Linked DNA regions of Allochromatium vinosum DSM 180. The protein of the gene in region 3 interacts with the protein of the main gene of each other region in a pairwise test. Links are inferred from orthologs where the notes say so. Each region holds a gene or a part of one and is shown on either strand. Other genes may lie near its edges.

Region 1 (9,934 bases), 2.9 Mb from region 3 along the record:
GCGACCGGGACGCGGATCTACGTCATCGGCGTCGGCAGCAAGCAGCCGAGCATCCCGATCCTGGAAGAAGGCAGCGTGCGCTATCGCGACGACCTGACCATGGACGAAGGCACGCTCCAGGAGATCGCCGACCTGACCGGCGGCGGCTATTTCCGCGCGACCGACACCCGCGCGCTCGAAGAGATCTCGTCGCGCATCGGCCAGCTCGAAAAGACCGAGGCCGAGGCGCGCACCGCCTTCCTGCCCCGACCGCTCTACCGCTGGCCGTTGGGCGTGGCGCTCCTGGCCCTGCTCGGGCTGGGGCTGTTCCCCGAGGGTCGCAAACGCTTCGCGCGGAGGCTCGCCAGTGCTTGATCGAGGCTTTCATTTCGACCAGCCGCTGTGGTTCCTGGGGTTGCTGCTGATCCTGCCGGTGGCCATCTGGCTGGCGCGCAGTGCGGCTCAGGCGGCGCGCGCGCCCATCCATCGCTATGCCGATCCGCATCTGCTGCCGCATCTGACCGGCACGCGCGATCTGAGCGCACCCGAGCGTTGGGGCCGGTTTCTGCGCTGGAGTCTACTGTGGACGCTGCTGTTGACGGCGATGGCCGGGCCGCGCTGGGATTACACCGATCTGCGTCTGTTCCATCCGGGCAACAACCTGCTGGTGCTGCTCGACGTCTCGCGCTCGATGCTGGCCGAGGACGTGAGCCCGAACCGGCTCGGACGCGCGCGTCAGGAGTTGCAGGATCTGATCGTCCAGAACCGTCAGGTGCGACTGGGGCTGATCGTGTTCGCCACCGTGCCGCATGTGCTGGCCCCCATCACCGAGGACACCACGAGCCTGCTCAATGCACTGCCGGCGCTCTCGGCCGATCTGGCCAGTCCGGGGCTTCAGGGGAGCAGTCTGACCCGCGCCCTGATGCGCGCCGAAACCCTGCTCGCCGGGCTGCCCGAGGACAGCGCGCGGGCCGTGCTGCTGATCTCGGACGGGGATTTCGACGAACCTGGATTGCGCGAGCAGGTCGCCAGGCTGGCCGAACAGGGTGTGCGTCTGCATGTGCTGGGTGTCGGCACGCCGGGCGGTGCGACGGTGCCCGCGCCTCAGGGCGGCGTGATCGTCGATCCGGGCGATCCGCAGCGCCGGCCGGTGCGCTCGGTGCTGAACGAAGCGTTGCTGGAAGAGCTGGCTCAGACGGGCGGCGGACTCTATCGGCGCGCCGACTATCGCGACGGCGATACCCAGGCCATTCTGGAAGCGGCGACCGTCAGCCGTCTGCCGCCCGAGGCGAGCGACGCGCGCACCCGGATCTGGAACGAGCGCTACTGGCTGCCGGTGCTGCTGGTCGGGGCGCTACTGCTGCCGCAGTTCCGCGAACTCGCGCGACGACCGGCGCGGCGGCGGCCGGCCGATCAGGAATCGGGAGGACTGTCATCGTGATTCGCGCGCTGACCGCCCAATCCTGGCTCGTCTCCCTGGTACTCATCGCCCCGATGAGCGCCCACGCCGATTGGTTCCGCACCGACGAACAGCGGGCCTATGACGTCTATCGTTCGGGCGATTATGCGAGCGCCGCCGAGTCGTTCAGCGATCCCTATCGGCGTGGCGTGGCGCTCTATCGCGAGGGCGACTATCGGCAGGCCGAGCATGCTTTCAGTCAGGCCCAGGGCGGCGCGTTCGACCAAGCGGCGCGGTACAATCTGGGCAACACGCGCTTCAAGCTCGGTGATTACACAGGCGCGGCAGAAGCCTATGAATCCGTGCTCGCCACCAATCCATCGCACGAGGACGCCGCTTACAATCTGGCCCTGACCCGCGCCATGCTCGCGCGTCTGGAGCAGGAGCAGTTCCGCGAACAGACCGAGCAGAAGCCCGACGACAAGAAGGCGGACGACGCGCGCCAAGACAGGAAGGAATCGCCGCCGGATTCCAAGTCGTCCAGCGATCAGCGACAGGAATCCCAACCGCGCGAGTCCACGTCTCAGCCAGCGCAGGCCAAAGAGAAGCAAGCCTCCGAGCAACAGCAGAAATCAGAACAGAAACAGTCGGCTCAAGAGCAGCAGAGTCAGCAGCAGCAATCCAGCCAGGAACAACAGAGCCAACAGCAGCAGAGCGAGCAACAGCAGTCCGGTGGCGAAGGCCAGCCGCAGGAGTCGGGCGAATCCGGTTCCGAGTCCGAGCAGCAGGAGGGTCAGAAGGGCGCCGGCCAACAAGGCGGACAAGAATCGCAGACGGGCGAGTCCGGTGGTGAGTCGTCCGAGACCAGCGCCGGCCGCGAGCAGGACAGCACGCCGGGCGAAGGCGCCGACAGTCAGGAGCAGACCGGCGAACGCGGCGAGCAGCGTCAGGAGACGACAGGCACGGGCGGCGAACGCGGCGAGGACAGCGACCAGGCGCGCGGCGATCGCGACGAAACACGCGACCAGCAGGCCGGCAAGCGTCCTGACGAACAGCGGACCGACCGCGATCAGACCGGACGCGACCGCGACGCCGCCAAACAGGACACACGCGGTGCCGAGCGCGCCAGCGGCGGCGAGGACGAACCGCCCGAGTCCAGCCGTCCCAGCCGCTCGGGCGGTCGCACCGAACGCGCCGACATGCGCCCCCCGGATTCGCTCGACGCCGGCCGGACCGAAGCCGTCGACCAGTTCGACCAGCTCGGACTCCAGTCCGGCAGCGAGCGCGAGTCCGAGACGCGCGAGGGCCAGATGCCCGCGCTCGACGGACTCGGACTCATGGGCGGTCCCGGCATGGCGGTCATGGAGCAGCGGCTCAGACAGATCCAGGGCGATCCCAGCCTGTTGATGCGTAATCAGTTCCGAATCGAGGAGATGCGCCAGATGCCCGGAACGACCGGCCAGTGGCGGGAGACGCGCCCATGGTGATCCCACACGAGACATCCAGGCGAGCGGCGCTTCCGGCCGTCGTGGCCCTGATCGTCGCGAGCAGCCCGATCGGCGCTCAGCCCTACTATGGTCGACCCTACCAGGGAGCACCGGGACAGCCGTATTACGGCCCGCCCTATTACGGACAGCCATACTACGACCAACCGCCGCAGCCGACACCGAATCAAACACAGCCCCAGACTTGGCCGGTTCAGCCTGTACCACCCCAGTCGGCGCAACCGCCGCTGTCGTCCCAGCCCGGCCCTTCTCAATACCGTCCAATTGCGCCGAACCATGCCCAGGGCGTACCGCCGCGCTATCAGCCGCCGTCGACCTCGCCCGCTCAGGGACAAGGGCCGGCTCAGTCTCCCCAGGGTTATCCCGGCTACGCGCCCAACTGGCAACGGGGCTATACCCCCGGCTATCCCTCGGGCTACGCCCCCGGTTCGGTTCAACCGACCGCCGCCCGCGCCCCGACGCTCGAATGGTCGCTGGAATTCGCTGATCCCTATCTGCAACAGCCGACCATCCTCGAGCTCGATGTCGTCAGCCGCGACAACCTGAGCAGCGTCAATCTGGAACTGCCGAGCACCAGCGACGTGCTGATGAAGACCCTCAAGGGTCCGAGCACCGAGACCCGTTCCAATCACGGCCAACAGGAGATCGTCAACCGCTTCGTGCTCACGGTGGTTCCGTTGCGCACGGGCGATCTGGAACTGCCGCCGATCAAGGCCGCGGGCACCCTGGCCGGCCTGGGACTCGGCCAACGCTACGAGGCGAGCACCGAGCGCCCCATCCGCCTCCAGGTGCGTCCGCCCATGACCTCGGTGCGTCCCTGGCTGCCGCTCAAATCGCTGACGCTCAAATCCAGCCTCGATCGCGAGGGTACGCTGGAGCCGGGGCAACCCGTGACCCTGGCACTGGAGATCGCGGCCGTCGGCGGCACCGCCGTCCAGCTCCCGAGCCTGGAGAACCAGTTGAGCGGCCCGGACCTGCGGGTCTATCGCGAACAGACGCTCACCACCACCGAGCTCTCCCCGGACGGACGCCAACTGCTCGCCAACCGCACCGAGTACTACACCCTGGTTCCGCAGAGCGGCGGCCGCCTCACCCTGCCCGAGATGAGCCTCGCCTGGTGGAACGTCGATCTCGGCGTGCGCGAGGTCGCGCGGCTGCCGCTCAAGACGCTCGACGTGCGCGGCGGCGGTCCCTTCGGCTTCTCGGCGGCGACCCTGGCCGCTTCGCCCTGGGCCAGGCTCTGGATTCCGATCACGGGCGTGCTGCTGCTGATCGGCGGCTATTGGCTGGGGGTCTTCTATCGCGGACGGGTGCTGGATCTCGGGCGCGATCTGCTGCGGTTGAGCGGGCGCGGCCTGAGTCGCGGCTATCGACTGACGGCGACCTGGATCGGACCGCGTCTGCGTCCGCTCGCGCCCTCGGCCCTGCTCGAACGGGTGCATGAGACACTGTGGCGTGTGCGGCCGGCCGGCCAGTATGTCATTGCTCAGGTCCGCCATGCCAATCGCGCCGGCTGGACGGGCGAGTGGTACGCGCGCTTTGCATCGGCGCCATGCGGCGGGTGCGTACTCAGGGGCGAGAGCAATCAGCCGGCGGTCATCGCGCATATCCGCGCGCATCGACCGGGCGTCGATCCGGCAGAACTCGCGCGGCTCCTGAATCAACTGGACGCGGCCATCTATGGCGGTGCGCCGCTCGACTTCCCGCGCTGGAAACGCGCGTTCCTGCGTCAGGTGCGTCGTGGGACTGGAGTCTGGCGGCAAAGCGGTGCGTCCGGGCGTGTCCGCTGGGCGGGCTTGCCGGCGCTGAATCCGCGTCCGGCCTGAGCGTCCCATGGATCAACTGTATTCCCTGCCGCCGCGCTCTGTGCCTGATCCGGTGATTTCGGACCTGGAGAACGATCGAGAACCAACCGCTGCACAGCCTCCCGGCCCGACGCCGGTCGACACCGAGCCGGCGAGAGACGCCCCACCCGGACGTCCACAGCCGCGCATGGCGACCTGGCTCATACGGATTGGGCGATCATTCTGGCGCTGGAGTCGGCGCCTGATGGCGTTCTTCGTTCTGACGAGTCTGGTGCTGGTGCTGGGTCTGCGCTGGATCGATCCGCCGGCCTCGGCCTTCATGCTGCGTCATGCGTTCAATGTGTGGCGTCTGGATCAGACGCCGCCCTACTATCAGCACGCCTGGATCGACTGGGAGCACATCCCGTCCAGTGTCAAGCTCGCGGCCATCGCCGGCGAGGATCAGCGCTTTCCGCGTCACCTCGGGTTCGACCTGATCGAGATCCGGCACGCCATCCGCACCTATCGCGAGGGCCGACGACTGCGCGGGGCCAGCACCATCAGCCAGCAGACGGCCAAGAACCTCTTTCTCTGGCCCGGCTCGGGCTGGGAGCGCAAGGCGGTCGAGAGCTGGTTCACGCTCCTGATCGAGATCCTGTGGTCGAAGGAGCGCATCCTCGAGGTCTATCTCAACATCGCGCAGTTCAGTCCCGGCACCTATGGCATCGAAGCCAGCAGCCGGCGCTATTTCGGCCACTCGGCCGGCGAGCTGACACGCCGACAGGCCGCGCTCCTGATCGGCGTGCTGCCCGCACCCGGCACCTATCGGCTCGACCGTCCATCCGGGCGGCTCCAGCGCCGTGCCGAGTGGATACTGGATCAGAGCCGGCGGCTCGGCGGCGAAGCCTATCTGCGTCGGCTCTAGCGTTCGGCCTGGGGGGCTTGCTCGAACGGTCTGGTTGGCGCCAGACACAGGCACCGTGAACTCATGACTCGCAATAGCGCTCGACGAGCGCTTCGTGATGCGCGAGCTTGCTGTCGTTGTAGTCCTTCTCGTCGCGGGTGCGATAACCGCCCTTGACCTTTTGTCGCCACTTGGCGACTTCAGCCCGGTGGCGGGCGCATTTGGCCGGGTCGAAGTCGGTGTTGCGGTCCGGCTTGGCGGCGGCCTTGAGCGCCCTGGCCCGAGCCTCGGCCTCGCGCCGCGCCTGGAGATGTGCACGCTCGCGGGCCTCGCGCTCGGTGCGCAGACGCTCAGCCTGCGCCGCGACCGAATAGTCCTCACCGGATGACGCACTCTCGCGCCCGTCCGGTCCCCGGATGTCGACCTGGAGCCGGTCGCCCTCGGCCTGAGCGGCACAGGCCGTCTGCTGATAGCTGAGGCTCCCGTCGGGCTGGCGGCATTTGTAGAGTTCGGCCCAGGCCGGACCAGCCGTCAGCGCGAGCAGGACGCCGAAAAGCCGTGATGGAGGCACCGGGCGGGTCGCGCTCGCCATCATGATCTATCTCCTTTTGTGTCCAAGCCATGAGCGTCCGGCCAAGCTGACTTGGCTTTGCCGCTTCGGAAGACGTCGAGACAGACCCTATATCAAAAACGAAAAGTGCTCAACTGTGCCATGGATGCCGCACGTTCAGCAACAGTCGCGGCGCTTGGCGACCGCCTCGGCCAGTTCGTGCAGCATGGGTTCGGTGTCGTCCCAGCCGACGCAGGCATCGGTGATGCTCTGACCGAAGATGAGATCGTCGCAGGCCGATGGATTCTGGTTGCCGGCGACCAGGTGGCTCTCGATCATCACGCCGATGAGGCGCCGGTCGCCGCGCGCGACCTGGCCGGAGACGTCCTGACAGATACGGATCTGCTTCTCGGGGCGCTTGCCGCTGTTGGCGTGGCTGAAGTCGATCATGATCTTCGGCGTCAGTCCCGAGGCCGCGATCTGCTCGGCGGCGATGTTGACGCTCTCGGTGTCGTAGTTCGGCCGCTGACCGCCGCGCAGGATGATGTGGGTGTCCACGTTGCCGGTGGTGCTGAAGATGGCCGACTGCCCTTCCTTGGTCACGGACATGAACACATGCGGACGCGCGGCGGCATGGATGGCGTCGATGGCGACCTTCACGTCGCCATTGGTGGCGTTCTTGAATCCGATCGGACAGGACAGCCCCGAGGCCAGCTCGCGATGGCCCTGACTCTCGGTGGTACGCGCGCCGATCGCGCCCCAGCTCACCTGATCGGCGATGTACTGCGGGCTGATGAGATCCAGGAACTCGGTCCCGGCCGGCATGCCCATCTCATTGAGATCGAGCAGCAGTTTGCGCGCGATGCCCAGCCCCTTGTTGATCTCGAAGCTGCCGTCGAGATTGGGATCGTTGATCAGTCCCTTCCAGCCGACCGTGGTGCGCGGCTTCTCGAAATAGACGCGCATGACGATCAGCAGCTGCTCGGCGAGCGCCTCGCGCAGCGGCTTGAGACGCCCGGCGTATTCGAGCGCGGCCTCGGGATCGTGGACCGAGCAGGGGCCGACCACCACCAGCAGCCGCTCGTCGCGACCGTGCAGGATGCGCTGGATCTCGTGGCGAGTGTCGTGGACGGTGTTGGCGGCGGTCTCGGAGAGCGGGTATTCCTCGTGCAGCTCGCGCGGCGAGCGCACACGGGTGATGTCACGGATACGGAGGTCGTCGGTACGGTGCATGGTTGGATCGCGTGAGAAGTCGCAAAGCGATGCAGTATAAACCGGCCTGTGCATCCACGCGCCGGTTTGAACTCAGGTTTGGCGCGCCCAGCTCATCGGCCCACGTGCTTTATGATCCATCAGCCATGCTCGCCTGGATCGAAATGGCAGAGATCCCAAAGCGCCCCACACGAATACGGCTGATCGTGGCGTGACCGATCTGCAACCGATACCAGCGCTCCGGTCGCGCGTCCAGTGCATGCCCCAGAACAGCACGGATCACCCCGGCATGACAGACGATCAGCAGACGCCGTCCCGGATAGGCGGCAACCTGGCGCTCGTAGGCCGCGACGATCCGGCACTGAAACGGCCCCAGCGGCTCACTGCCCGGTGGCCGGAATGCCACGGGATCGCGCTTGAAGGCGGCGAATCGCTCCGATTCGGATGCGCGAATCTCCTGGTGTGAACGCCCCTCCCAAGCGCCCATACCGATCTCGCGAAACGCCGAGTCGACAGCCAGGGGCAAGGCGTGACGCGCCGCCAGCTCAGCCGCGAAGAGCCGGCAGCGGTGCAGCGGCGAGCTGATGATCTGATCCCACTGACAGTGCTCGCCGACCGCGCGACGCATCTGCTCCCAGCCGAGCGGTGAGAGTGGATCATCGATCCCATGTCCGCGATAACGCCGCCCGCCCACAGGCTCGCCATGCCGCATAAAATCGACCACGGTTTCGCCAGTCTCGTTCACAATGATCCCTCCCCTGCACATCGACCACCGATGCCTGCATGGGCAACCTAACGACACCCAATCGCTCATCTGGATTTTCGCGCCTCAGCGCCCATACTCGATGGCGGCACGAATCGCAGCGATGGACACGAAGATTCTTATCCAGCATCCATTTTTCAACGTCGAGAAGTCGAGCACGCATCCAATGAAGCCAAAGATCTACGAGGGCATCCACAACCAGGAACAGGCCATGACCCCGACGGCCAACATCATCCGCGATGCCTGGGTGTTCGGGATCATCCCCGAGGACGAGACCTGCGAAGGCTGGACCATCCAGGGAATCGATGCCCTCTACGACAAGGTGACGGCCGCCTGGCAGCCTTATGGCCATCTGGTCTCCAACCTGCCGCCCGAACTGCGCGAACGTCATGCGCGCATCTATGCCGAAGCCATCGAGCGGGCACGCGCCACCGGCTGGGATCCGGAACTCGACGAGACCGACTGACGTCGAACGGCCAATTCCGACCGCTCCGGGCAGGGTGTCGCCCGATGCCTGCCGGAGCGCGCTCCACCTCGATGAGGAAGCGCCAGCGATGTCCAGCTACTTCGTCCGGGAAGTCTTCTTCCGTCCCGATACCGAATATGCGCGCGAGCTGACCACCATCCCGGCCCCCATCCACAACGCCCTGCGCCGACTGCTGAAACAGGCGCGCGGATCGAGCGTCTTCGTCCCGATCCGCGCGATGCAGTATCTGGCCGTGATCGATGCCGAGGAAGTGATCTTCGTCGATGCCCAGGGCGGCTACGCCTATCACGACGGCGAGGGCGGACGGCTGATCCGACTGGCCTGGCGACCGTTCGTCGGACGGGCATCGCTGTGCGACCCCGTTTCCTGTGAGATGGTCTACTATTTCAATAATTTGAAGGCCGTACAGCGGCGGCTGTTGTCCGAGATCGGCCCGGCTCTCGATCAGTCGACACGCAAGCAGTCGGGCGGGCAGCCACCGTCTCAGGATGGGGCCGTTCGCATTCTTCCCTTCAAACCGCGTCGTGAGTGACTTCCGCGCGGTTTTTGGCATCAACCGGCGTCCCGGCGCCAATCTCGAAAAGATATAAAGCGGACCAAAAGAGTCTGCAAACTGGAGGATTTCATGACTAAGCTACTGACTTGGCACGATGAATGGTCGCTCGATATCGAGCTGCTCGATCAGGATCACCGCGCGCTGATCGAACAACTCGCCGATATCTGTCTGCGCTTCTGCCCCGAAGCCTCGCACGGACGCTCGGGAGACGCCAACGCGCTACTCGATGCCCTCACCCGCCTTGGCGAGTCGATGCGCGCGCATTTCCAGCGCGAAGAGGCGTTCATGCGTTCGTTCGACTATGAGGGCATCGGCGAACACCAATGCGAGCACGCCGTGCTCATGGCCGAGTTCACCGCCCTGCTGCGCGAGTGGCGCGAGGAGGGTCTGACGGTCTTCGACGAGACCAGTCAGGGCATCATCCGCGATTGGCTGCTGGCCCACGTCCTGGGTGCCGACCGCCATTTCGCCGAGACCTATTTCAATCTCTTCGGCGGGGGCGCGCCCGAAAGCCTGGGCACAATGCGTCTCTATCAGTCGAGCTACCGGGCAAGCCGGCGCTGAGCGGCGGGGGCGTTTTTCAGCTCAAGCCGTCGCGGCTTGGACCGACGCTGGACGGGTGCGGCGCGCGCGAAAGAAGGCTCTGAGCACCTCGCCGCAGTCCTCGGCGAGCAGACCGCCGCGCACCTCGGTGCGATGATTGAAGCGTCCATCGGACGGCAGCAGATCGAAGACGCTGCCGCAGGCGCCAGCCTTGGGGTCGGGCGCGCCGTAGATCACCTGAGCGACACGCGC
Region 2 (9,995 bases), 1.2 Mb from region 3 along the record:
TTTCACAGTACCGCACAAGCAAGAGCCGAAGTGATCGGTCATCGGAATTTTTCTGTGGCCCGTACTGACAAATAGGTGCATAGCTTTTGGTTTGGGTGCGCCGCGCAGGCGTCACCTGGAAGCACTTACTATGCGCATTTCACATATCAAATAATTCAATAGATAAAATAGATTTGACTTTCATTTTTTTGTCGCCAACTCTATTTTTCGCTTTAATGTTTCTATAATTTTATGGATGTATGATTCAGTGAGAGAGCTGACTGAAGAATAAAAGTGCTGAAGCGCATTTATTTCAGAGCCTTCTAAATCCTCATAGAACCAAGAGCTATAACCAATCATATCACTGCATGCTATCACGCCATCTTTGCGCAAATGATAAGATTTGTTAATTCCAGTTATTTCATCTGGCAAAAACTGAAAAGAATCATGATCGAAAAGCTGATAATCACCTTCGTGCTTATATGAGTGCAGGTAGCTGCCGATATCTTTTATGTTTTTTGAGTTGAATATAAATAAGTATTTTTTTGCGTTCGGTAGGCAGTCGAAGCTTTTAAAAAAATCAATCGCGCCGTGAAAAAATTTCTTATTTATTGTCGTTTTAACTTCTATAACTGCGAGAACTGATTCTGAAGGAACAATAACTATATCATTGATCCTATATAAAGGTGCATATGACTGCGAGTCGTAGATCAAAATATCACATTGTTTAGAAAGCTCACCTTTTTCATTAATCACAAACCCTTGCTCAACGCTCACCAAGTTAGGCAGATGGCTTTTAAGAAAGCTCCTAATAATCTCTTCGGTCAAAACGCCAATCGTTGGGTTGTGCTTCGTGACATAGGACTTAACCCATCCCATTACACAGAACTCTGGGTGTACGATAGAGAACTGTTTTTCTGAGACATGTTGGAGCACACGATGGGCTGGGCGTCGGAAGAATTGGCCTCGATTGATCTGGGCGACACGCGCCGCGACCGGCGTGCGATCCACTTGATCGAGCGCCTGGCCGAGCATCCGACGGCGAGTATTCCGGGGGCCTGCAACGGCTGGGCGGAGACGCAGGCGGCCTATCGGTTTCTCGGCAGTGAACGCTACGACTGGCTCGACATTCTGGAGCCGCATCGTCAGTGCACGCAGAGGCGCATGGCGGCCTATCCGGTGGTGCTGTGTCTGCAGGACACCACGGAGCTGGACTTCAACGGCCAGACGATCAAAGGACTTGGTCCCTTGAGCTACGAGGCCCAGCGCGGGATGTACCTGCATCCGACCTACGCGGTGACGCCCGAGCGCGAACCGTTGGGTGTCCTGGATGCCTGGATGTGGGCCCGCGAGCCAAAAGACGCCGACGGCCAGCGTCCGGGAGGCCCCGAGAGTGTGCGCTGGAAAGAAGGCTATGAACGGGTGGCGGACCTGGCCAGGGAGTTGCCCGACACCCGCCTGGTCTATGTGGCCGATCGTGAGGCCGACATACTGGACCTGATGGTGCGCGCTCGGGATTTGGCAACCCCCGCCGATTGGCTGTTGCGCGCCAAGCATAACCGCGCGTTGCCCGGTGGCGAGGGCCAGAAGCTGTGGGGACGTGTGCTGGACACTGAACCGCTCGGGGAGGTGCGCTTCACCGTGCCGCCTGGACGCGGGCGCACCGCCCGAACGGTGCGCCAGGAACTCTATGCGCAGCGGGTGAGCCTCTCGGACCGGCGCCAAGGTCACCTTGAGGTCACCGGCGTGATCGCGCGTGAAATTGAGGCCCCCAAGGGCGTCAAACCGATCGAATGGCGTCTGCTGACCAACCGTCGAGCCGACACGCTCGAGGCCGTCGTCGAACTGATCGAATGGTACCGGGCGCGCTGGGAAATCGAGTTGCTGTTCTTGGTGCTCAAGGAAGGCTGTCGGGTCGAGGCCCTGCAACTGGGCACTGTCGAGCGCTTGGAACGCGCTTTCGCGCTGTTTCTGGTGGTGGGATGGCGCATCGCACGATTGATGCGCCTGGGACGCACGGTGCCTGACCTGGAGGCCTCGCTGCTGCTCGAACCCGAGGAGTGGCAAGCGGCCTACATCCTGGCCAAGAAGCCCGTACCCAAGCAGCCCCCGCGACTCAACGACGTGCTGCGCTTGATCGCCCGCCAGGGCGGTTTTCTCGGACGCAAGGGCGACGGCGAACCCGGTGTAAAAACCATTTGGCTCGGTTTGCAGCGCATCAGAGACGTGGCCGCCGGAATCAAATTCGCCAGGGAATCTCATGACTTATGAAGATGTGTGTAATGAGATGAGTTAACCGGCGCTGCGCAGCTTCATCGCGCAGCGCCCGGCGACCGAAGGGAGTGAGATTGAGCACCGAGTTAGCCCTCAATTGGAATATAGCTTGCCAGCATATAGTGAATCTACGGCAAGATGCATCCACTGCCTCACACAACATGGAAGCTGGGGATCTCGCTTCGCCAACTCGTACTTCCGTGCTGATCCGCTACACTCGAATACTACTGCCCCCCCGCGCGCTGCTCAGCCTCACTGGCTGCCGCGAGATCCCCCGAACGACGCTTGGACTCGGCGATGATGCGCCAGTTGTCGCGCTTGATGTCCTCCTTGCCGCCCGCGAGATCATTGGCGCGCGAGGCCAGATTACCGGCCTGAACCGCCTGCCCCTGCTCCAGCCGCACACGCGCGAGCCGATTCCAGAGATACGCCTCGCGCGGAGCAATACGCAACGAACGCTCCAGCGAAGCAGCCGCCCCCGCAAAATCACCCGCCTGACGCTGCTGCTCAGCCTGACCGGCGAGCTTGGCGGCCGCCGGCGGCAGACTGGGCGTGGCGAAATTCGAGGGCGGCAACGCCGGAGCCGGAGCGGCCGGACGCTCGGCCCCCGGCGTCTCGGCAGCGGGCAGAGCCGCACGCGGATCGACCTTGGCGACCTGCGGCTCGGCCGGACGCTGAGGAGGCGCCGCCGGCGCCCCGGACGACCCCGGCGCCGGTACGGCCGGTTGCACCTGCGGACTACCCGGCGTCTGAGTGACGGCTTGAGGCGGAGCCCCAGATGTCGGCGGCGCACTCGGCATGGCGGGCTGAGCCGGCTGAGCACCGGACGCGGGCGGCACGGACGGCTCCGTCGCCATGCTCGGATCGCGGTAGGCATAGACCTGGGTTCCACGCCGGACCGGCTCGGACGGCTGCTCAGGCACAGCCGCGCGCTCCGGCTGGGGCGTCGGCGCGACGGGCCGCGCCGCCTGTCCATCGCGCGGCGTCACCTGGACGATGGGCGCCGGTGGTCCCTCGCGCGGCTCCATGGAGCACGCGCTCAAACCGAGCGAAACCAGCGACGAAACGATCAGAAATCGATGCAAACGTTCCATGGTGTCAGGCGCCTTGAACTGTCATTGAGCATCAGCGACCAAAGAAGTCGCTCATGAAGTGGTTTTCGGTCCGGGCCGGCTTGGGAGGCGGCGGCGGTTCCGGTGGAGTCTCGACGGCGCCTCCGGCCGGCTCCGGCTCGCTGCGCGCCACCGACTCGCCACCACCCGAGGCGCGCGAACCCTGACCGCTGCCGCCCCCGCAACTGGACGCGCTCTTGGCGCTGTCACCGATATAGGGCACGTTCTTGCGTCCGCAGGCATCGGCCAGGACCACGCCATCGGGCGGAATCTCGGGCAAGGGTTCGTTATCGAGCTTCAGCATGAAGTCGCCCCACACCCGCAGCGCGCCGGTACCGCCCGCCAAGCCCATCGGCTTGTAGTCATCACGACCGACCCAGACCACGGCCACCTTGTCGCCCGAGAAGCCGGCATACCAGCTATCGCGCTTCTCATCGGTGGTGCCGGTCTTGCCTGCCATGGTCATCCCCTTGGGCAACTGATTGCCGAGCCACTTGGCCGTGCCGTCCGAGACCACGCGTTGCATGGCCCAGGTCGTCAGATAGGCCGCCTTGGGATCGACCACCGCCTCGATGGCGAGCGGATAGCGATTGAGCGGTCGGCCCTGAGCGTCGACCACCTCGCGGATGCCGCGCAGGGGCGCGCGATAGCCGCCGGCGGCGATGGTCTGATAGACCTGCGCCACCTCCAGCGGCGACATGGACACCGCCCCCAGCAGCACCGAGGGCACCACACGGATGCGTCGCTGTGCGCCCATCTTGTAGAGGGTGTCGACGACGTTCTTGACCCCGATACTCAGCCCCAGGTTGACCGTGGCCAGATTCAGCGAGCGCGCCAGTGCGCTGTGGAGCTGGACCGAACCGTTGACCTTGTGATCATAGTTCTTCGGCTCCCAGCGTTTGTTGCCGTCGGGCAGGCTGACCGGGCGATCCGAGAGACTGGTGGTGAGCGTGTAGCGATCCGGCTGCGACAGGGCCGCCAGATAGATCGGCGGCTTGACCAGCGAGCCGATCGAGCGCACCGAGTCGAGCGCGCGGTTGAAGCCGGCATAGCCCGGCTGGCGCCCGCCGGCGATGGCCAGCACCTCGCCCTGCTCGACCGAGGTGACGACGACCGCCGTCTCCAGGGTTCCGGCCTTCATGCCGCGCTGCTTCTCCAGCGCGGCCAGTCGCTTGGGCAGCGAACGCTCGACGGCGGCCTGCACCAGCGGATCGAGCGTGGTGAAGATGTTCAGCCCCTCGGAGCGCAGATCCTCGTCGCGATAGTCGCGCTGGAGCTGGCGACGCACCAGGGTGATGAAGTCCGGATAGTACCCGGCCGGACGCCCGCCGCCGTCCTGCACGCCGAGCGGCGTGCGCTTGGCCTTGGCCGCTTCAGCCTCGCTGATGACCCCATCGCGCACCATGAGATCGAGTACCAGATTGCGCCGGTTTTCGGCCGCCTCGGGATGGCGGCGCGGATCCAGGCTCGACGGCGCCTGGACCATGCCGACCAGGAGCGCCGTCTTGGCGGCGTCGAGTTCGCTCAGCGGCAGATTGAAGAAGAACTGGCTCGCCAGCCCGAAGCCGTGGATGGCGCGGCTGCCGTCCTGACCGAGATAGATCTCGTTGGCGTAGGCTTCGAGGATCTCGTCCTTGCTGTAGTGCAGCTCCAGCAGGAAGGCCATGTAGGCTTCCTTGATCTTGCGCTCGAAGGTGCGGTCGGCACTGAGATAGAAGTTCTTGACCAGCTGCTGAGTCAGGGTGCTGGCCCCCTCGACCACGGCGCCGGCCTGGAAATTACTGACTGCCGCACGCAGGATGCCCTTGGGGTCGACGCCGAGATGATGGTCGAAGTTGCGATCCTCGACCGCCATCAGGGTCTTGACCAGCAGCTCGGGCAGATCCTGGCGGCGCACCAGCACCCGGTCCTCGTTGTGGGTCGGATAGATGCTGGCGATCAGCATGGCATCGAGCCGCACCAGGGCCGGATCTGCGCCGCCATCGGCGTCGGTCAGGGTCGCGACCTGGCCGTCGGCGAAGCTGATGTTCAGATGGCGTTCCGGCTCGGCGCCGTCCCAGAAGCGGAAGGGGCGTGTCCGGACCTCGAAGCGATCACCCAGGCGCTGATACTGGCCCTGAGTCTGCGGCGACGCGACGGCGCGATAGTTCAGCCGCTCGAGTTCGGACTCGAACTGATCCGGACTCAGGCGCCGTCCGGCGTAGAGTTCGAGCGGACGCGCCCAGACGCGCGCGGGCAAGGCCCAGCGCTGGCCCTCGAACTTGCCGCGTACCACGCGATCGAGATGGACGCCATAGAGACCCACGGCCAGGGTCGCCCCGACCGCCAGGATCAGCGACCAGCCGACGAGCACACGACCGAACCGGAAGCCTTTGCGTTTGGGTGGACGTCTCCGGGAACGCGCACCGGAGCGACGATTGGAAGTCACGGATGATTGACCTGCGAGAGCGAGTTCGGATCACGAACACGGGCGTTCGTGTATCGGAAAGTAGATGATCGGCGTTCGATTATGACACATCGGACGCCCGGATCGACCGGGCGTCCTCAGGTCTTGATGCCCACACCCCGGCGCAGCAGGAACAGACTATAGGCCGCCAGGATGACGATGCAGATCAGGATCATGCCGAAGGCCAGCCCGAGCGGGATGTCGCTGACCCCGAGCAGCCCGTGGCGAAAGGCGTTGACCATGTAGAGCACCGGATTGGCCAGCGAGACGGTCTGCCAGAACTCGGGCAGCAGCTCGATCGAGTAGAAGACGCCGCCCAGATAGGTCAGGGGCGTGAGCACGAAGGTCGGCACGATCGAGATGTCGTCGAAACTGTTGGCATAGATGGCGTTGATGAAGCCGCCGAGCGAGAACAGCGTCGCCGTCATGACGCCGATCAGCAGCATCGTCAGCGGATCATGGATGCGGATCTCGGTGAAGAACATCGCCACCAGCAGCACCGCCACGCCCACCGTCAGGCCGCGCGCCACGCCACCGGCGACATAGCCGGCCAGGATCACCCAGTTGGGCGCCGGCGAGACCAGCAGTTCCTCGATATAGCGCGAGAACTTGCTGCTGTAGAACGACGAGACCACATTGGAATAAGAGTTGGTGATCACGCCCATGAGCACCAGTCCGGGGACGATGAAGTCCAGATAGGCGAACCCGTCCATGGGGCCGATACGCTCGCCGATCAGGCGTCCGAAGATGACGAAGTAGAGCGTGGTGGTGATGACCGAGGGCAGGATGGTCTGGACCCAGATGCGCGAGAAACGCAGCACCTCCTTGCCCAGGATGGTCTGGAACGTCACCCGGTAACGACGCCAGTTGTCCAGTCGCGCGCTCATGCCCGCACCTCCAGACCGCGCCGGTCGACCAGCTCCAGAAACAGGCGTTCGAGCCGGTTCTGTTTGTTGCGCAGACTGATGACCTCGATGCCGTTGCGCGAGAGCGCCTCGAAGAGTCCGTTGATGGTGTGCTCGCGGTTCATCTCGACTTCCAGCGTACAGTCGTCCAGCGCCTGGAGCACGAAGCCGCCCAGCTCCGGCAGCTCCGAGACCCGCCCCTTGAGATTGAGTACGAAGGTCTCGGTATGGAGCCGGTTGAGCAGGATCGCCAGACTGGTGCGCTCGGCGATCTCGCCGCCGTCGATGATGGCGATGTTGCGGCAGAGGCTCTCGGCTTCTTCCAGATAATGGGTGGTGAGGATGATGGTCGTGCCCTGAGCGTTGAGCTCGCGCAGGAAGGACCACATCGAGCGGCGGATCTCGATGTCGACACCGGCCGTCGGCTCGTCGAGGATCAGGAGTCGCGGCTCATGGACCAGGGCGCGCGCGATCATCAGCCGGCGCTTCATGCCGCCCGAGAGCCGGCGCATCTCGGTGTCGCGCCTGTCCCAGAGGTCGAGCTGACGCAGATAACGTTCGGCGCGGTCCTTGGCGACGGCGCGCGGGATGCCATAATAGCCGGCCTGATTGAGCACGACCTCGATCACCGGCAGGAACAGATTGAAGTTGAACTCCTGCGGCACCAGACCGATGCACGACTTGACGCCTTCCGGATCACGGTCCAGATCGCGCCCGAACACCGAGACCCGACCCGACGTCTTGTTCACCAGTGACGAGACGATGCCGATGAAGGTCGACTTACCGGCCCCATTGGGTCCGAGCAGGGCGAAGAAATCCCCCTCCTGGACCTGGAGATCGACGCCCTTGAGCGCCTGGAAACCGCCGCGGTAGACCTTGGTGAGTTGCTGAACGTCGAGTGCGAACATGGATGGAAGTCAGTTGACGGAAGTCTTTTGGGCGTCAAACCAAACGCGGTTCAAATGGAATTCATCGAGCTGGTCTTACTGCTTTCGGCCGTGGCCCTGGTGGCCGGCTGTGTCGACACCATCGCCGGTGGCGGCGGACTGCTGAGCATCCCGGCCCTGCTCTGGGCGGGACTCAGTCCGGTCGAGAGCCTGGCGACCAACAAGGCGCAGGCCGTCTTCGGCAGCGGTACGGCCACGGTCCAGTTCATCCGCCGTGGCCTGATCGCGCCGCGCGGCACCGCCCTGGCCGTGCTCTGCACCTTCGTCGGGGCCGCGTTCGGCGCCTGGCTGGTGCAGCGTCTCGACAGCACCCTGCTCGAAGGACTCATCCCGCTCCTGCTGATCGCCTTCGCGCTCTACTTCTGGCGCTCGCCGCGTCTGTCGGATCTCGACTCGCACCAGCGTCTGAACGAAAGCCTCTTCGCCGTCCTCGTCGGACTGGGCGTCGGCTTCTACGACGGCTTCTTCGGCCCCGGAACCGGCACCTTCTTCGCGCTGGGCTATGTCGCCCTGCTCGGCTACAACCTCAGACGCGCCACCGCCCATAGCAAAGCACTCAACTTTACCAGCAATCTGGCGGCCCTGCTGTGTTTCGTCCAGGGCGGCCATATCCTCTGGCCGATCGCGCTGGCGATGGCGCTGGGGCAGATGATCGGGGCCTGGATCGGCGCGCATCTGGTGCTGCGCCATGGCGCGGCCCTGGTGCGGCCGGTGCTGGTCGTGGTCTCGCTCACCGTCTCGGGGAAGCTGTTGTGGGAGCGGGTCGTCGGCGGCTGAGATGCGTTCGGCCGCCCTGTCCCGGAGCTGTCACATTGATGGCGCATAATCGCCGATTGCATCCGGATCGGCATCGAGGAATCGGCCAGGGAGACTGCTCATGTATCCACAGACCAATGACAACACCGCACTGACCGCACGCGCGCGCCTGCTCGGGCGTCATCTCGACATCCGGCGTCTCGGACATCTGGAGGCGCTGGCGACCAATCCGCTGGTGACGCCGATCGGCGTCACGGGCCGCGCCGTGCTCTTTCGCTCGGGCGCCGTGGTGCTGTTCGGGGTCGACGATGCCCAGGAAACGGCCTTCGTCGAGGAGATCCGCCCCTTCGTGCGCGACTCGCTGATCCAGCCTGAGCACGAAGACCTGCCGATCCTGATCGATCCGAGCCGCGCCGAGGCGCTGGAACGCGAGCGTCTGGTACTGGCCGATGCCGATCTGGCGCGGCTTCAGGTCGTGGCCGACATCCTGGGCAAGAGCGTGCTGCTGGCCGATCAGGAAGCCCGGGTCGCGCACGCCTTCGACCGCATCGAGCCGCTGGCCGATCGCCTGCGGCGTCAGGGGCGCGGGGTGAGCCATGCCAACACCCTCATCCGTCACATCGGCGAGGCGCTGGCGATCCAGCAGGACATGGTCGGGCGCGGTGAGATCGGCGACAAACCGGAGGTCATCTGGGAGCGCCCGGATCTGGAGCGGCTGTTCCTGAATCTGGAGGCCGAATACGAGATCCGCGAGCGTCAACTGGCCCTGGAGCGCAAGCTGACGCTGATCAACGACACCGCCGGCACCCTGCTCGATCTGTTGCAGAGCAAGCGCAGTCTGCGGGTGGAGTGGTACATCGTCATCCTGATCGTGGTCGAGATCGTGCTCACGCTCTATGAGCTGTTCCTGCACACGCCCGGACACTGAGGCGACACGCCGCTTCAGCCGGCCGCGATGACCGCCTGCGAAAGCCAGATCAGTGCCGGTTCGTCGTCATCCGTCAGCTCGCCCTCGCGCATCAGCAGCAGCCCATCGGCGACCGGCTGGGCGATGACGCCTTCCTCCTGGGCCGGCACGGGTGTGGCCAGCGGATTGGCCGGACGCGCTCCGACCCGCTGATCGACCCAGCGTCGAACCATGTCGTGATAGACGCGCCGATAAACCACCTTGGCCGCGCGCAGCCGGTCGTCTTGAAAGAACAGCGTGACGGAGGCGGCCGGGATCTGGTTGAAGGTGCCGATCTCGGCGCCGCACAGCCGGTTGCCGAACGGATTGGCCCCGTCGGCACACTGGAATTCGAGCTTGGGGAAGGTCTCGCGCAGTTTCGCCTCGGTCAGCCGACCGTCGAAGGCGTCGAGCGCGGCATTGAACTCGGGCTTGCCGAGCAGCCCCATCAAAGCCAGGTCGGTGCGCCGCTGGCCGTCTTCGGTGAAGGCGAGCCAGAAGAACGGCCCGATCACCAGGGCCAGCATCAGGAACGTCTTGTAGGCTTTCGGCAGCTTCAGATTGGCGCTCATTCGGTTACTCGTGTCATGTCGCTTGGATTCCCCCTCTTCCCAATACCTCTTCCGCACG
Region 3 (3,608 bases):
GGTCGAGTCCGGCGGCATGGGCCTGTTCACCGATCTCGGCATGAAGACGGGCCGCATCCGCCCCCAGCTCGCCCAGATCACCGAGTACCAGCGTGCGCCGCCCGGTGAGTCCGGCCAGCACCGCGATGGCGGCGGCGATCGAATCGGGGTTGGCGTTGTAGCTGTCGTCGATGACCCCGATTTCGCGACAGAGCCTGGGATAGAGTCGCCCCTTGACCGGGGTCAGGCTCTCCAGGCCGGCCGCGATGGCCGCCCGGTCGAGACCGAGCGCCAGCGCACCCGCCGACGCCGCCAGTGCATTGCGGACGTTGTGCTGTCCGGCCAGGGACAGCGCCAGCGGCCAGTTTTCGTCCGCGACGCGCGCCGTGAAGGTCGTGCGAAAGCCGGCGGCCCCCCACTCGACCCCGATCGACTCGGTGCCGGCGGTCAGATCGGCGGCGCCGTCCAGGGCGAAGGTCAGCATCCGCCGCCCCTCGGCCAGTTCGCGCCACAGTCCGAGATAGGGCGAATCGCCGCTGACGACGAAGACGCCATCCTCGGGCAGCCCGCGCGCGATCTCACCCTTGGCGCGCGCCACACCCTCGACGCTGCCGAAGCCCTCCAGATGCGCGCGCCCGGCATTGGTGATCAGGGCCACCTCGGGGCGCGCGATCTCGGTCATGTAGCCGATCTCGCCATGATGGTTGGCCCCCATCTCCAGCACCAGAAAATCCTCGTCACGTGCGCTCAGCAGCGTCAGCGGCATACCGATGTCGTTGTTGAGATTGCCGCGCGTGGCCCGTACCCGCCCGGCCTGGGACAGGATGGCGGCAACCATCTCCTTGACCGTGGTCTTGCCGTTACTGCCGGTGATGGCGATCACCCGACCGGGGAAGCGGTCGCGCCAGGCGGCCGCCAGCCGTCCCAGACCGAGCCGGGTGTCGTCGACCACCCACTGCGGCAGATCGAGCGGTAGCGGCTGATCGACCATGGCCGCTACGGCCCCGGCGGCCTGGGCCGCCGCGACATATTCGTGCCCGTCGAAGCGCTCGCCGCGCAGGGCGACGAAGAGCTGTCCGGTGCAATCGGCGCGTGAATCGGTCCCAACCGAGGAAAACGCGACATCGGATCCATGCAGTACACCGCCCGCGCGGGCGATGGCCTGAGCCAGTGTCCACATCAGTGCTGTCCCTCCATAGCGCGATGACCGAAGACCGGATCGAGCGTCAGCCCTGCCCTCATGGCACGTTCCCCTGCAAGTGTTGCGCGAGCATCATGGACGGTTCGGGGTCGTCGGGCGGGACGTTGAACAGCCGCAGCGCGCCTTCCATCACTTTCTGGAAGATGGGCGCCGCGACCACGCCACCGTAATAAGCGCCGGCGCCCGGCTCGTCGATCATGACTGCCATGACGAAACGCGGCCGGCCGGCCGGCACGAACCCGGCGAAGACCGACTGATAGCGATTGCTTGCATAACCGGCCTTGCCCGCCGATTTCTTGGCCGTTCCGGTCTTGCCGGCCGCCCGATAGCCGGCAATGATCGCCTGCTTGGCCGTGCCCTGCTCGGAGACCACGGTCTCCATCATGGCACGCAGCCGGCGGGTCGTTTCCTGACTCAGGAGACGCACGCCCTCGGGCGCCGAAGCGGTTTGCATGAGTGAATTGCGTTTGAAGAGGGTCACGGGCCGCTTCACGCCATCGGCGGCCAGCACCAGATAAGCCTGGGCCAGTTGCAGCGGTGTGACCGAGAGACCATAGCCAAAAGAGTGCGTGGCATGTTCGAAGGGCCGCCAGGTCGAATAGTGGCGGAGAAGACCGCGACTCTCGCCCGGAAAACCCACGCCGGTCGGATGACCGAATCCGAGCCGGTCATAGAGGCTCCAAAGATCCTCGTAGCTCATCTTCTGGGCAATCTTCACCGAGCCGACGTTGCTCGACTTGGTGATGATGCCGGTGACATCGAGCGTGCCATAGTTGTGCACGTCGCGCACGACGTTACGGCCGATGCTGTAGGGTGCGGTCGAGAAGCGGCTCGCCGGCGTGATGACCCGCCGCTCGAGTGCGGCGGCGACCACGAACGGCTTGAGCGTCGAACCCGGCTCCATGACGTCGGTGAGCGCGCGATTGCGCCGGCGCTCGCTGCCCCCGCTGCGATCGCTGTTGGGATTGAAGCTGGGCTGATTGACCATCGCCAGGACTTCGCCCGTCGCCACGTCGAGCACCACCAGACTGCCGCCCTTGGCCTTGTGCTCGGTCACGGCGGCCTTGAGCTCGCGATAGGCCAGATACTGCAGGCGCCGATCCAGACTCAGAACCAGATCACGCCCCTGATGTGCAGGACTGATCTGCTCGACCTGCTGCACGGTGCGCCGGCGTCCGTCGCGAATGACGCGCTGAAGACCCGGCTCGGCCTTGAGCACCCGGTCGTAGGCCAGCTCGAGCCCCTCCTGCCCGCGATCCTCAATGTTGGTGAAGCCGATGACATGGGCGAAGACCTCGGCGCCCGGATAGAAGCGCCGGTATTCGCTCTCGAAGTCGAGTCCCTCGATCTTGTACTGGGCGATCGCCGCGCGCACCGCCTGTGCCTCATCGAAGGTCACGCGGCGCTTGACATAAAGAAAGCCCTTGTCGCGATTGGACTCGATGCGGTCGCGCAGAAACGCCGCATCCATGTCGAGCGCCTGGGCGATCGCGGGAATCCTGTCGAGATGCTCGACCAGCTTGCGCGGCTCGGCCCAGACGGTCTCGACTGGCGTACTCACGGCCAGCGGCTCGCCGTTGCGATCCGTGATCATGCCGCGGCGGGCCGGAATGACGGCATCGCGCAGATAGCGCGCCTCGCCCTCACGTTGCAGAAACTCGGTTTGGATCACCTGGCGATAGAAGACCCCGGCCGTCAGCATGACGAAGGCCAGCGACAGGGCCGACATCAGCAACCGGCGGCGCAGCGCCGGATTGGGCGCGCGGCGCGGTTTCAGCGACGGCAGAGGCTTGCGAGCGCGACGACTAGGGTTGGGCATGAACGCGCTCCTCGATCAAGAGTACGTCGCCCGCACGGGGGGCGAACATACCAAGTTCACGGCGGGCCTTGCGCTCGACGAGTCCATGGGTCGAGAGCGCGGCTTCTTCGAGACGCAGACGGTTCCATTCGACATCGATCGCATCGCGCTGGGCGCGCAGATCCTGAAGATGGGCGAAATGGAGACGTGTCAGGTATTTGGTGTGCACGACGACGACCGCCGTCAGGATGACGGCGAGCATGAATCCGGCGACCGTGACGACACGGGCGCGTGTCATGGCAGACGCTCCGCCACGCGCAGGATGGCACTGCGTGCTCGCGGGTTCAGCGCCTCCTCGGCGGTGGAGGGCCGCACCGACTTGCCGACGGGACGCAGACGCCCCTGGACCTCGACGGCCCGTGCCGGAACGCCCTTGGGTAGCTCCGGCCCCTTGGCTTCACGCCGGATGAAGCGTTTGACCAGGCGGTCTTCGAGCGAATGGAAGCTGATGACCGCCAGCCGACCGCCGACCGCCAGCCGATCGCAGACCTGATCGAGACAGCGGCGCAGCGCCTCCAGCTCGCCATTGACCTGGATGCGCACGGCCTGGAAGGTGCGGGTGGCCGGATG

What was found.
Region 1: the proteins of ALVIN_RS00645 (region 3) and mtgA interact in binary tests that used the Escherichia coli proteins (3 or more experiments, as listed by UniProt). The link is inferred for Allochromatium vinosum DSM 180 from one-to-one orthologs.
Region 2: the proteins of ALVIN_RS00645 (region 3) and mrcB interact in binary tests that used the Escherichia coli proteins (3 or more experiments, as listed by UniProt). The link is inferred for Allochromatium vinosum DSM 180 from one-to-one orthologs.

Annotation. Positions count from the first base shown.
Region 1 is NC_013851.1:3,052,438-3,062,371, forward strand. Bases 3,992-6,762 are described here. They hold mtgA (monofunctional biosynthetic peptidoglycan transglycosylase), read left to right. Parts: upstream 3,992-4,932; coding sequence 4,933-5,592; downstream 5,593-6,762. Other genes in these bases: ALVIN_RS13470 (BatD family protein), read left to right, coding at 3,992-4,709; ALVIN_RS13480 (DUF4124 domain-containing protein), read right to left, coding at 5,654-6,166; ALVIN_RS13485 (3-deoxy-7-phosphoheptulonate synthase), read right to left, coding at 6,299-6,762. Also shown: ALVIN_RS13455 (VWA domain-containing protein), read left to right, coding at 1-354; ALVIN_RS13460 (VWA domain-containing protein), read left to right, coding at 347-1,420; ALVIN_RS13465 (tetratricopeptide repeat protein), read left to right, coding at 1,417-2,865; more of ALVIN_RS13470, read left to right, coding at 2,859-3,991; more of ALVIN_RS13485, read right to left, coding at 6,763-7,354; ALVIN_RS13490 (histidine phosphatase family protein), read right to left, coding at 7,464-8,078; ALVIN_RS13495 (hypothetical protein), read left to right, coding at 8,263-8,562; ALVIN_RS13500 (hypothetical protein), read left to right, coding at 8,651-9,115; ALVIN_RS13505 (bacteriohemerythrin), read left to right, coding at 9,209-9,703; tRNA adenosine(34) deaminase TadA, read right to left, coding at 9,725-9,934. UniProt on the Escherichia coli protein: Peptidoglycan polymerase that catalyzes glycan chain elongation from lipid-linked precursors. May play a role in peptidoglycan assembly during cell division in collaboration with other cell division proteins.
Region 2 is NC_013851.1:1,280,867-1,290,861, reverse strand. What follows is about bases 3,087-6,153. They hold mrcB (penicillin-binding protein 1B), read right to left. Parts: upstream 5,794-6,153; coding sequence 3,379-5,793; downstream 3,087-3,378. Other genes in these bases: ALVIN_RS05500 (ABC transporter permease), read right to left, coding at 5,910-6,153; ALVIN_RS05510 (tetratricopeptide repeat protein), read right to left, coding at 3,087-3,281. Outside these bases: ALVIN_RS16990 (GFA family protein), read right to left, coding at 1-42; ALVIN_RS16985 (DUF6602 domain-containing protein), read right to left, coding at 181-858; ALVIN_RS05515 (IS4 family transposase), read left to right, coding at 919-2,250; more of ALVIN_RS05510, read right to left, coding at 2,478-3,086; more of ALVIN_RS05500, read right to left, coding at 6,154-6,698; ALVIN_RS05495 (ABC transporter ATP-binding protein), read right to left, coding at 6,695-7,624; ALVIN_RS05490 (TSUP family transporter), read left to right, coding at 7,679-8,440; ALVIN_RS05485 (RMD1 family protein), read left to right, coding at 8,541-9,347; ALVIN_RS05480 (hypothetical protein), read right to left, coding at 9,362-9,937. UniProt on the Escherichia coli protein: Cell wall formation. Synthesis of cross-linked peptidoglycan from the lipid intermediates.
Region 3 is NC_013851.1:132,078-135,685, reverse strand. Bases 609-3,608 are described here. They hold ALVIN_RS00645 (peptidoglycan D,D-transpeptidase FtsI family protein), read right to left. Parts: upstream 3,000-3,608; coding sequence 1,218-2,999; downstream 609-1,217. Other genes in these bases: rsmH (16S rRNA (cytosine(1402)-N(4))-methyltransferase RsmH), read right to left, coding at 3,273-3,608; ftsL (cell division protein FtsL), read right to left, coding at 2,986-3,276; ALVIN_RS00650 (UDP-N-acetylmuramoyl-tripeptide--D-alanyl-D-alanine ligase), read right to left, coding at 609-1,159. In the rest of the region: more of ALVIN_RS00650, read right to left, coding at 1-608. UniProt on the Escherichia coli protein: Essential cell division protein that catalyzes cross-linking of the peptidoglycan cell wall at the division septum. Required for localization of FtsN.